One region of the Undibacterium sp. WLHG33 genome, then DNA from elsewhere that is predicted to be linked to it. Evidence: predicted binding sites of a transcription regulator. Region 1 holds the regulator's gene; the other holds the start of a gene.
The links. Region 1 encodes LexA, which represses DNA repair genes until DNA is damaged. Its sites were predicted from a motif close to ACTGTATNNNNATACAGT; they were not measured.
Positions count from the first base shown of each region.

Region 2: a site for LexA is predicted at 1,395-1,412, ahead of dinB (DNA polymerase IV). Genes of this name have one in related genera too.

Region 1 is NZ_CP186697.1:1,604,903-1,608,327, reverse strand. Features, by position in the region: gene rpsR (30S ribosomal protein S18) at 1-260, opposite strand, end outside; gene priB (primosomal replication protein N) at 270-569, opposite strand; gene rpsF (30S ribosomal protein S6) at 604-972, opposite strand; gene lexA (transcriptional repressor LexA) at 1,205-1,861, shown strand; gene lon (endopeptidase La) at 1,927-3,425, opposite strand, start outside.
Region 2 is NZ_CP186697.1:2,413,881-2,417,305, forward strand. Features, by position in the region: gene ACOTSW_RS11090 (PAS domain-containing sensor histidine kinase) at 1-701, opposite strand, end outside; gene ACOTSW_RS11095 (thioredoxin family protein) at 826-1,305, opposite strand; gene dinB (DNA polymerase IV) at 1,578-2,756, shown strand; gene ACOTSW_RS11105 (YbdK family carboxylate-amine ligase) at 2,786-3,425, opposite strand, start outside.

The DNA.
Region 1 (3,425 bases):
GGCAGCAACGCTAAGTAGCGTGCACGCTTGATCGCTGTATCAACTTGACGTTGGTACAGTGCTTTAGTACCTGTCAGACGTGCTGGCATAATTTTGCCGTTTTCTTGCACGAAATCTTTCAGTGTGTCGATATCTTTGTAATCAACTTTTTCTACATGTGCTGCTGTGAAGCGGCAGAATTTTTTACGCTTGAACAAAGGGTTTTGTTGTTGACGCTTTTGCTTCAATTTGCTTTTATCAAATTTTTTACCGAATGCCATTTTTGGCTCCTAATCTAGTAAATGTGCCTGTATTTCAGTGATATGAAATACCAGACTTTTGCTGTTGCGATTTTTGCGTGCTAAAAAACCTGTGAATGCAATCTCTACATCTAAAGGCAACTCATTGAATGTTCCTGAAATGTCACCGGCAGCCTGTGCCGGAATTTCAAATTCAACCAATCGCCCTGTTCCGGCTTCCACCTGCTGAGAACTGTGCATCAGTATCGCAGACGCTATCGGTATCCCAGCCGGCGTGTACCGTATCACTGATTTCTCTAAGATACGTGCCTTCACTGTCAGTTGATTCACTGTTTTTTATACGACCTTTTTCAAATCAAATGAATTAAGCAGCTGGTGCTTCGACGCGTTGCGCTTTAGCTGCGTCTTCTTTTTGAACAGCTTTCATCATTGGAGATGGTGCTGTTTCAGCTTTTTTCATTTTGACTGTCAGGTGACGCAGAACGGCATCATTGAATTTGAATGCTGTTTCCAGCTCAAGCAATGTTTCTGCATCGCACTCAATATTCATGCAAACATAATGTGCTTTAGCCAGTTTTTGAATCATGTAAGCCAATTGACGGCGGCCCCAGTCTTCAACACGGTGAACCTGACCACCGCGTGCAACAACGCTAGCTTTGTAACGTTCGATCATCGCAGGAACTTGCTCGCTTTGATCGGGATGTACAATAAATACGATTTCATAATGACGCATATATTCTCCTTGTGGACAATAAAATAGCCTGCCTCGGCGTCAAGACGAGTGCAGGAAGAGGAAAGCCGACGATGATAGCGCACTTTTTCGTTTTATTCAATCAATTCGGCGCATGGGAACTTTGGCGGCGCAAGATTACATATAATCATAAAATTTTCTTGCACTTCGCATCTCACTGTATAAAAATACAGACTGTTCTTATATACAGCGTAATGACTTACGTTTACACAAAATGCTTAAGCTGACAGCCCGACAAGAGCAGATCCTGAATTTAATCAAAGATGCCATTCAAAATACAGGCTTTCCTCCAACACGCGCTGAAATAGCCTCAGAACTAGGCTTTCGATCAACGAACGCTGCCGAGGAGCATCTGCAAGCACTTGCGAGAAAAGGCGTCATCGAAATAGCTCCAGGAACATCACGCGGCATACGCCTGCTGGAATCAGAGTTATCGAGTCACATTACAGGTCAGCAAACCGCTTCAATGCAAGCCGCACTGCACCAAATCAGCCTGCCACTGGTTGGTCGCGTCGCCGCCGGATCTCCAATACTCGCCTCCGAACACATCGAAACCAGTTACCAGGTCGATCCTGCACTGTTCTCGGCAAAGCCGGATTTCCTACTGAAAGTCCGCGGCATGTCTATGCGGGATGCGGGGATTCTTGATGGCGATCTTTTGGCGGTAAAGAAGACTGACGTCGCGCGAAACGGACAAATCGTTGTCGCAAGAATTGGTGATGACGTCACAGTTAAGCGCTACAAAAAAACCGGGAATTCGGTTGAATTAATTCCCGAAAATCCTGACTATTCAACAATCAGAGTCAGTGAAATCGAAGAGAATTTCTCATTGGAAGGGCTGGCTGTCGGACTCATGCGGAACTGGGTCTGAAACACAGCGAGATTTAATAAAAAAAAGCGCCCGGAAATTCGGGCGCTTTTTTATTGAGGAAAATGTTAATGTTTCATCACTGCAAGATCAGCCTGAGGCTCAGCTGATCCTGCTGCAACGGGAATCTCCGCATCCACCAGAGGTTCAGGCTGTCGTTCTAAAGCAACTTCTAACACTTTATCTATCCAACGCACGGGGATAATTTCCAGTTTGTTTTTAACATTATCCGGAATCTCAGCAAGATCTTTTGCATTTTCTTCTGGAATTAAAACTGTTTTAATCCCACCGCGATGTGCAGCCAGCAATTTCTCTTTCAGACCACCGATCGGCAGAACCTCACCACGCAACGTAATCTCGCCAGTCATTGCAACATCCGCTCTTACCGGGATTCCGGTAAACACAGAAACCAGCGCTGTTGTCATCGCAATACCAGCCGAAGGACCATCCTTTGGCGTTGCCCCTTCAGGCACGTGAATGTGAATATCACTCTTCTCAAAAACGTCCGCCTTGATGCCCAAACGCTGAGCACGGCTGCGCACCACCGTGCGTGCAGCTTCGATCGACTCCTTCATGACGTCACCAAGCGTACCGGTACGTATGACACCACCTTTACCAGGCATCGACACCGCCTCAATCGTCAGAAGATCGCCACCGACTTCCGTCCATGCCAGACCGACAACCTGACCGATTTGGTTATCTTTTACCGCAACACCGAAATCGTAACGGCGAACCCCCAGGTATTTATCCAGATTTTTAGAGGTAATAGTCGCCTTTTTCTCGCTCTTCTTCAGCAACAGCATTTTGACTACTTTACGGCAAATTTTGGAAATTTCACGCTCCAGAGAACGAACGCCAGCCTCCCTCGTGTAGTAACGAATAATGTCTCTGATTGCGCTTTCTGCGACTGCGATTTCCGCCTCTTTCAGCCCATTATTTTTAATCTGCTTTGGCAGCAAATAACGTTGAGCAATACTGGTTTTTTCGTCTTCGGTGTAACCGGAAAGGCGGATCACCTCCATCCTATCCAGCAAAGCCGGAGGAATGTTGTAAGAGTTCGACGTCGCCACAAACATAACATCAGAAAGATCAAAATCAACCTCGATGTAATGATCTGAGAAAGTATGATTTTGCTCGGGATCCAGCACCTCCAGCAATGCCGAAGAAGGATCACCGCGGAAATCCGCCCCCATTTTATCGACTTCATCTAACAAAAACAGAGGATTACGAACGCCAACCTTGGCGAGACTCTGCAAAATTTTGCCCGGCATCGAGCCAATATAAGTACGCCGATGCCCACGGATTTCAGCCTCATCACGCACACCACCGAGTGCCATTCGGACAAACTTGCGATTTGTTGCGCGGGCAATCGACTGACCAAGTGAGGTTTTACCAACTCCCGGAGGTCCGACCAGACACAGAATCGGAGCTTTTAACTTATCCACGCGCTGCTGCACAGCAAGATATTCAAGAATACGCTCTTTAACTTTCTCTAAACCGTAATGCTCATCTTCCAGCACTTTCTCAGCATTCGTCAGATCATTATTTACTTTGGATTTTTTCTTCC
Region 2 (3,425 bases), 810 kb from region 1:
CCTTTGGACGCAAAATGAGTCCGATAGGCATTTCTGACAGCATCTACATCATCCGGATGGATACTGTGTTTCCAGAAGTAATCCCAGAATGCAAACGGATCGGCAAACTCGTCGATCGAGTGTTCGATCATGTTGCTGTATTCGGGGCTGAAGGTGGCGGCGCCGGTGTTCAAATTGATGTCGTACAAACCCTGATTTGACGCCTGCATCACGAGGCGTCGCTGTTGTTCGGCGGTGATTAAATTCTGTTCAGTTTTTTTACTCCGGGTCTGATCCATGAAACAGCCGTGCCACAGCAGACTGCCATCTTCCTGGCGTTCCGGGCTGGCCTCGCCCGCCATCCAGCGTTCCTCGCCATTCCTGAGAACGATGCGGAATTCATGCGTCCACAGACGCAGGTCTTTCGCAGCGGTACGCACGCTGAGCATGAATGCAGGCAGATCTGCCGGATGGACTTTGCTGAACAGAATATTGATGTCTGCGCACAGTTCCGCCGCAGTAAATTCAAACAAGCGTTCGACCGCATCGCTCGCGTAATTGAAACAAAAGCGTTCGTCTGAAAAACGCTGATACTGGAAAAAGACTGCTGGCAGAAAGCGCGAAAAATTATTCAGCAAGGTCTGACTGGCCTGCAGCGCTTTCAGCTCTGCTGCCGTGATCTCTGCAGCAAGCGGATTCGGTGGCGGTGGTGTGACAGACATCTGCTTGCTTAAAAATAGACAGAAAAAACGGACAGAAAAAAGGGGCGATCAACGTAAAACCGCTATTCTGCCCCTGACCGGCAACGCCGGCGATGCATGTCTCAGATGACAGCCGCAGTTGTGATTAAGGGTGCTGCGTCACGATCTGATTGAAGAAATCATACACGCCTTGTTCACTCATTTTGCGCGCATTTGATAATTCGCCACCTTTAGAGGCAAATAAGACACTGTTATCTGCTTTTAATACGACAGCAGCAGGAATACCTTTTTTAATCGGATTGCCGTAACTGTTTGCCAGCGTCAGGTTTTTATCAAACTGACCGACGTCCACTTTCACCACGATGAATTTACTGGCGATCAGCGCAGCGCTTTGTCCTTGCATAGAGCGGTCGAGCTCCAGACAATCCTTGCACCAGTTCGCACCGAAAATCACCAGCACTTTTTTGTTGCTGGCCTGTGCCTGTGTCAGTGCCCTGGCGACTGCGGCGGGCGCGTCGGCGGTTTCATCATATGGCCTGGCAACGTCAGCATGTGCAAGGTTGAACGCAAGACCAATAGCGCACGCGGAAATGAGTCTGGAGAGAAAGGAGAAAGTTTTTTTCATGCTGAAGCAGGAGGAAAGGAAAATTCTCAGATAGTGACGTAATTTTTGCGCTTTGTCATCGCTGATCTGGCGCAAAAAAGGTGTAATTAACTGTATGTTTATACAGTTTTGTGACAAAAAACGGATAAAATAGACATATTCAGAACAATGATACGCAGGCTCAAAATTTCATTCATTGAGATTTCAATCAATGTATCCCGTACAGGAAAATCAGATGTCCGGGTTACTGACGTCTTGTCCATCGCAGATGCAACCTTCTTCCTATTGTCATTATGACGCCGACTTCAACGCTGAATCCTGAGTTGATTCATACGCGCCGCATTGCGCATTTAGATATGGATGCATTTTATGCATCCGTAGAGCTGTTGCGTTATCCGGAACTGAAAGGGCATCCGGTTGTGATCGGCGGGCGTCAGGAGTATGCGCCTATCGTTGATGCAGATGGCAGTCGCCGGTTTTTTTACCTGAAAAATTATGCGGGCCGTGGTGTTGCGACCACCTCTACATATGAAGCGCGCGCACTTGGTGTTTTTTCTGCGATGGGTCTGATGAAAGCGGCGCAATTAGCCCCGGATGCGTTTTTATTGCCAGCGAATTTTGATGCTTATCGCCATTATTCGAGGTTGTTTAAAAATGCCGTTGCCAGTATCGCGCCTGAGATTGAAGACCGGGGTATCGATGAAATCTATATTGATTTGAGCAGCATTCCTGAAGAATCGGCGACGCTCGCTGCAAGAATTAAACAAGCGGTCGTCGCGGCAACGGGCTTGTCCTGCTCAATTTGTGTCGCACCGAACAAGTTACTGGCCAAGATCGGTTCCGAGTTAGACAAACCCAATGGTTTGACGATTTTAAATGAGGCCGATATCCCGCAACGGATATGGCCTTTACCTGTAAAGAAAATAAATGGCATCGGCCCAAAAGCGGCGGAACAGTTGCTGCGCCTGAATATCGTCACCATCGGGCAATTGGCTGATGCAGATCCAGAGTTGCTGCAGAATACCTTCGGGCGAAATTATGCGCTATGGTTGTATAACAGTGCGCGCGGTATCGACGAGCGGGAAATCACGACAAGTTCGGCCCCTAAAGTGATTAGTCGTGAGACGACTTTTGAGCGTGACTTGCATGCACATCGTGATCGCGAAACGCTGTCGGTCATCTTTACCGATCTCTGTAAGCGTGTGAGCAACGATCTCAGAAATAAAGGCTATGTCTGTCGCACGATAGGCATCAAGGTCCGGTATGCGGATTTCCGCGTTGCGACCCGGGACATCCGATTGCCAGCGACAACGGCAAGCGCAGAAGTGATCCGCCGGTATGCCGGTGAGTGTGTACGCCGCTTACCTTTGGATCAAAAACTGCGATTGCTCGGCGTGAAGGCCAGCAATTTATCTAAAGCTGGAGCAGATGAAGACAAAACAAAGCAATTGCAAATTGATTTGTTCAACTGATCATCGTCACCTATTCGGATGTATGCGCATCAGACGGCCTGACGAAAGCGCTGTATTGCGGCATTGACCACTCCTTCTGTACTGCCACTTTCATCATATTGATGACGAAGATAATGGGCGTCGTTGCCTTCATGCGTAATTTGTTCCAAATGCGAGAGAGCTTCCTGGCTGCCGAGCGTTGCAGCATAAGGTTCCATGCGTCGCAGACTGGTTAAAATGTCTTCGCGTAATGAACAACCGACATAAGTCTTAGGATGCACCACGGTTCCGTCGAGGCCGAAGCGGCATGCCTGGAAGCGGTTATAGTTGTAGACAAGGTAGTCGTCTTCTTCGGGCGCTGCTTCGCGTTTTTCTAACAAATAGGCGCATAGCATTTGCAGATAGGCGGCCAATGCTGCTGCCCGTTCCACTGTCAGCGGTGTATCGCAGACGCGGAGTTCTATCGTTCCGTATTCAGGTTTTGGCCGGATATCCCAATAAAAATCTTTCATGCTTTTGACGACACCGGTCTTTTCCATTTTCGCGAAATACTGATGTTCAAAATCGTCCCACTTCAATAGAAATGGTGCGCGGCCCGATAAGGGAAACGCAAACACCGAGTTCAGCCTGGCGGAGGTGAACAGGGTATCGCCGCCCTGAACGTAGGGCGATGACGCCGATAACGCGATG